Regions from separate parts of the Halobacillus salinarum genome, predicted to be linked through region 2. Evidence: riboswitches for the same ligand, from Rfam matches in the RefSeq annotation. Region 2 holds a riboswitch; the other holds the start of a gene.
The links. Region 2 has a riboswitch for cyclic di-GMP ahead of MUN89_RS07225 (anti-repressor SinI family protein). Riboswitches for the same ligand answer to the same signal wherever they lie in the genome.
Positions count from the first base shown of each region.

Region 1: linked by a shared signal. The riboswitch ahead of MUN89_RS16870 (pyridoxal phosphate-dependent decarboxylase family protein) and the one ahead of MUN89_RS07225 (anti-repressor SinI family protein) in region 2 are both predicted to bind cyclic di-GMP.

Region 1 covers NZ_CP095073.1:3,248,839-3,251,861, reverse strand. The annotation lists gene MUN89_RS16870 (pyridoxal phosphate-dependent decarboxylase family protein) at 25-1,671, opposite strand; cyclic di-GMP riboswitch class I at 1,750-1,836, opposite strand; gene pyrH (UMP kinase) at 2,147-2,887, shown strand; gene dat (D-amino-acid transaminase) at 2,993-3,023, shown strand, end outside.
Region 2 covers NZ_CP095073.1:1,422,629-1,425,651, forward strand. The annotation lists gene MUN89_RS07215 (LCP family glycopolymer transferase) at 1-335, shown strand, start outside; gene MUN89_RS21810 (hypothetical protein) at 493-618, shown strand; gene MUN89_RS07220 (YkvS family protein) at 647-859, shown strand; cyclic di-GMP riboswitch class I at 939-1,045, shown strand; gene MUN89_RS07225 (anti-repressor SinI family protein) at 1,071-1,193, shown strand; gene MUN89_RS07230 (TcaA second domain-containing protein) at 1,317-2,612, shown strand; gene MUN89_RS07235 (APC family permease) at 2,657-3,023, opposite strand, start outside.

The sequences.
Region 1 (3,023 bases), 1.8 Mb from region 2:
TTTTAAATAAGGACGACTTCTTTTTCATAAGTATAATTCGCTCTCCTTTATTACTTCCTGGATGGTCGATTCAATGAAAGCAACGACATTGTCTAAATGGGCCACTTCTGTATAAGGGGAAATGCAAAATAGTTTAGAAACATAGATGGGTACTTCTACCGGATGATCTTTAGCGGCAACCATATCGAACTTTTTCGTATCTCCAAGAAAGATCTCATCTTTTCTTTTTCCGAGAGCCTCAAATAAAGACTCGTTCAACTTATTGACCTCTTGAATTTCCCTGAGAGTAGACTGCCCTTGCTGTTCTTCCTCCCATTTAGGTTTACCGGTATATAGGCGGAAGGCCGTCAGCGGTCCTGGGTTGTTCGGATTAGTCACCGCAATGGAAGGCAGCTGCTTTTGTAATTTCGTTCTGAAAGCCAAATTCACCCGTACGTAGTTGGCAAGCAGCTGTTGATATCCTTCGACACCAAACATATTAAGGGCAGTAAGAATTGAAATGGAGCTTGCCATTCTAGAACATTCCAACGTATAGCTTGTGTGATAGCTTCCGTAAGCACGGTCTCCTACATAAGGAGATTCTTTGGCATCGAGGTCGATTTTATCTAAATCCTGTTTCTGCTTCACTAAGAAAAGGCTGGTTACATAGGGGGTCTGACCTAATTTTTGGAAATCGAAACAGAGGCTGTCTGCTAAATGCAGGTACTGCATCCTTTCAGTGATTTGTTTTAGGCCTTGTAGAACAGCTGGTTCAAAATCGAGCGGGTTAGACTCAAAGTCATAGGAATTAAATAAACAATAAAAGCCTCCCAAAGCAGAATCAGCATGAATATGTATTGGTGGGAGCTGATGCTCGATGCGAACTTGCTCGACGGTTTCTTTAATGGCTTTAAGATTGTCAATGCCAAAGTTATCCGTAGTTCCGGTTGTTCCTACTACATATACAGGAATACCACCGCGTTCAATCACTGTTTTCATTTTTAAATACAGGTCATTTTCATCCAATGAATGATCTTGCTTGGTCCGGACTTTAATCACTTTATTTCTGCCAAGCCCTGTAGCTTCTGCTGATTTAATAAGACTGTAGTGGGCCTGTTCAGAAGAAAAGCAGTACAGGTTATTAGGCACACCTTCATAAAGTGCATCCTCCACTTGCTTAGTGATGGCAATGCGCAGACCAGTAAAAACCGCCCCCTGGCCACCCCAAGTTGTATATCCCCAGCTTTGTTCCGGTTCATAGCCGGCAAGCCTGGACATAATAGAAATGACCTTCGTTTCTGCTTCAGCTCCTGCAGGGCCGTAAACATCCCAAAGGTTATTGCCGTTCAAAAGTGAGGCGGTGAATTGACCGATCAGTCCCGGAATACTTGCCATTGGAAGGACGTTAGTAAGAAAGTTTTTCGTATGATAAGGGTGGCCTTCCATAAGATTAGATAATTCCGATAAGACCTCTTCAAAACTTTTTCCTCTTTGAGGTATATCGGCAGTTTTTACAATTTGTTGATAATAATCTCCAGAGCGGTCCTTCGATTTTCCTAAAATCGACTGTTCAGCATTTTTTTTACTATCTAATTCCTCGAGAAGTTGAGAGATCATACCAACGAAAACGTCCCGATCATGCTTATTACCGTCTTCGCTAGGAAATAAGGCTTGGATTTTCTTTAATTCCATAGTTTCATTTCTCCCTTATCGTTTGTATACATAAAAAAGTATCCTTGCAAAGAAAGGATACGTTGTACGAATAGTGCCTGGTGCAGCTCAGCCATCGTGACGGGATTCCGTTTTAGACCTGGAGCTTTGCGTCCTTATCTTTCAATAAGTTTGCCAACTATTCTTTTTTTACCATGAAAAAAGTATCACTTATTCGGCGAGTTGTCAATTTGATTTATTTACTTTCATAAAACCCTTAACAAAGAATTAAGAAAAACGTTGACTATATTTAGCGGAAAAAGCAAGGTTACAACTTAATAGGCCTATGGTAAAATAAACGTAGTTTGATGGGATAATAAAGGAGGCGGGAAATAATGAGTCGTTCAGTAATTAGGAGTTTAATCGCTGTTGTCAGCCAATCCATTTCCCGTTTTAATTAGGCAAGCATGGACCGGGATGTCTATGCTTGTTTTTTATCTCTTCAGAGGAGGGCAGCATGAGGTATAAAAGAATATTGTTAAAAATCAGTGGAGGGGCATTAAGCGGCCAAGGAATGGAGAACTTTGACCACACCTGTCTAGATCATATTTCCAATGAAGTCATTTCACTTGTCGAATCAGGTGTTGAGGTTGCCATAGTCGTAGGAGGAGGCAACATTTTTCGCGGGAGGACGGCAGAAACCTGGGGGATTGATCGAGTAGAAGCAGATAACATAGGGACTGTCGGTACGGTTATTAACAGTTTAATGATGAGAGGAGTTTTGAGGAATAAGACTGCTCAGGAAGTGAGAGTGATGACTTCCATTCCGATGCCCTCTGTTGCCGAGCCGTACATTCGTTTGAAAGCAATGCATCATTTGAGGAAAGGTTACGTAATCATTCTTGCTGGAGGCAATGGCCAGCCGCTTGTGACAACAGATTATCCGGCAGTTCAGCGTGCCGTTGAATTGGAATGTGATGCCATTTTGGCAGCTAAACAAGGAATCAATGGTGTTTATTCTGCTGACCCTTTAAAAGAAAAAAATGCACGCTTGTACAGAACGCTGAATTATGATGATATTCTTTTGAAAAACATTCAAGTCATGGACCAATCTGCATTGCTGCTTGCACGTGACCATAATAAACCCGTCCATATCTTTAATTTCGACCAACCCGGAGTAATGAAGGAATTGTGTAATGGACATAATTTAGGGACGTTAGTCAGCCGAAAGGCATCAACATTTTTTGAAGATGAATAGGCCTTTTGTTTTATATTCAGAACATTTAGCAAATTGCACACAAACCTAGGTTATTTTTGGTAAACTAATCGTTGACTATGGTAGATGATTAAAGGAGGCTTTACCATGAGTGTTTATGATTATGTTTTGACTGAAC
Region 2 (3,023 bases):
GCTACGTCCGCATGCGCCACCTTGATCCGCGCGGAGATTTTGGCAGAAATGAACGCCAGCGTCAGGTGATCCAGGCGATTATCGATAAAGGAGCAAACGTCGGCTCTGTCAGTAAAATCGGCTCTGTATTAGATGTACTAGGCAGCAATGTCAAAACGAACATGGAATTCTCCGATATGAAAAACTTGTTTTTCAATTATCGTTCTACAAGAAAAAATGTAACGACCTATGAAATGAGCGGGCATTCCAAGTATATCAATGATATCTACTACTTGATGGTTCCTCAGGAAGAGGTCAGTAAAGTTCATAATATGATAAAAGAATTAAATTCATAACAATAGAAAGCCGTGATCTTTTTACGATCACGGCTTTCTATTCATATTTATTAATAATTCCCATAAATTTTTAGTTAATAATTGTCAGATTAATAGTTTTTGCTTGTATTTTTCTGTCGTATCAAGTAGTATATTCTGTAAATATCATTTCAAAGGAATGAAAAATGTGTGCACAACAGAGGAATTGAAAGAGATTCTCGCTTCCCTTATTGACCGGGTAGACAATGGATTAGTTGAAGATACAAATGTAGCAATCGAAGAAATTATTCAGCGATTAGGCTAGTAAATTTTCTTGCAAAGGATGGATACATATGATGATTCAACCAGACGATCGAATTGCAAATCCAGGACAAGTTGTAAGCTTCGAGAGAAACGACATCGTTTTTAAAGGAAAAGTCATTCCCAGTCAGTGCCAGCGCTCGGTGATTGTAGATTTAACGATCATGGAGAACCTTGAGGAGATCGATTTTGAATTTGACCGCACCGTGGTAGCTCACACGAATTATCGAATAGAGGACGAATAATTGTTAGATTTTTCTGTACAATTGGCAAATAATAGATTAGAATAAGTATACAGTAAAATTCTATCAAATTATTCCATTCCTAGTATAATGGCAAACTTATCGAAAGGTAAGGACGCAAAGCTACGGGTCTTCTACTCCCATTGATTTTATCTACATACTGTAGAAGAAGATCGCCGAGTTGCCTAAGGATGAATGATGGAGGGATCATTCATTGAGGACTCATACGAAAATGGAGAGGCTGGACGCTGAATGGATCGATTTAGTGAAACAGGCTAAACGGATAGGGTTAACAAAAGAAGAGATCCGTGCTTATTTAGATCAAAAGAAAAAATGAACCTTTGGCCGCCTCTAGGGGGGCTTTTTTATGTTTTTTCGTGAGTCTAATGTCCCGTATTTGTTATGTCCTCCAACCTCTTTATATGGTAATATATAGAATGATAGGTTATTTTGGGGGGATATGATGAAAAAGTGCGAAAACTGCGAGAACTTGATTTATCCAGATACGGAGACTTGTCCGTTTTGTAATAAAACACAAGCGGTAGAGCCGCGGGAACAGAGAACAAGAAAAGAGCCGGCGGATTTTGCGAGAAGTCAGGCCGATTGGGTTCATGCCACTCAGCTGGCCCCGGACCCTTATGAATATGAGGAAGAGGAAGTCTACACTAAGAGGAATTGGAAGGCTGTTTTTACCATAATCATCACCTCTGTGATGGTTGCTGCTTTACTCGTTACGGGATGGTTTATTTTGCAGAAGGTCACTTCTCCCTCCTATACGACAAAAGCATTGGAAAAAGCCATTCAATCCAATGATACAGGAAAGCTCGCTGATCTCGTAACGTTCAACGGTGAGGAGCAATCCTTTAATGAATCCCAGGCAGAGCATTTAATGGAGTATTACCAGGACAATCGTGATGAAATGGTTTCCCTTTTGAGCCATATTAAAAATGGCAACCAAACGGCCCTTGAGAGCCGGTACTTAACGCTTGAGAAGCAAGGCAGCAAGTGGCTGTTCTTTCCTAATTATCAATTTGTCCTTTCCCCGGTGAGCTTGAATGTGCAAGCCAGCCTGCCCAATGTGGAGTTATATGTCGACGATAAAAAAATCAACACAATGAAAAACAAGAAAATTTACGAGCTGGGTGGACTCATGCCAGGCGTACATAAGATTACAGGCAGCTACAAACAAGATGGCGAGCCGCACGTGACAAACGTGACCGTCAACACATTTGAAGCGGATGACGCAAAACCTGTCCAAATTTCCTTTGACGAAGTGGAGCCGGAGATTACAGCCGATTACTTAAAAAAGAATCTTGAAACGGATTTAATCGAAACTGTGACGACCCACGCCAACCAATGGGTGGAAGCGCAAAAGACAATGGATGCAGGAGCGTTTAAACTCGTGAAAAATGAGAATTACCTGGCAAGTGCAAAGGATTCGTTAAGCTTGTTAAAAGCAAATGACATGCACTTTAAAGGAGAGTTCGAAAAAGCAGTATTCAATTTGGACAGCCTGGCTTTTGCTGAGGAATCCAAAGGGGATTACATTGCTTCGGTCGAAACGGCGCTGACCTTTAACAGCGCTTATTACGAAGACGGGGAAGACCCATCTAACGTTCAGCTTAAAACAGATGAAAACTTTTGGAACTACCATTTCAAGTATGATATGGATAAGAGACAGTGGATGATTACAGGCAGTGAATCCATGGAGGAAATGGCAGACACCAACGTGAAAAAAGTAAAGAATCAAGAATAGAAAAACGCGGCAGAGGCTTAATAGAAAAGCCCTGCCGCGTTTTGTTATTCATCAATTGTTTCTTTAGCCAGGATTAAATAATTCATTTCTTTCTCTTCGATTGAGTTGTAGCGTCCTGCATTGACGAGATAGAAGACGGCTCCAATCAAGATCCATACAGCTAAAGCAATGTACGATTCTTTACCAAGCGATGCTGGTGATTGGGGAATCAAAAGCAAGAGCAGAAATCCGATAGAGCTGATCATCCCGATTAAAGCGAGTAATTTTCTTCCGGGAGATACTTCCGTTGATGTATGTTTGGCCCGCTGCTGCTTCGACCATGTGAAAAACTTATAAGCCGTTGCCGCACAAAAGAAATAGGCAATGGCAACTCCAGTAGAAGACATATCCACCACCCACAGCAGAGCTTGT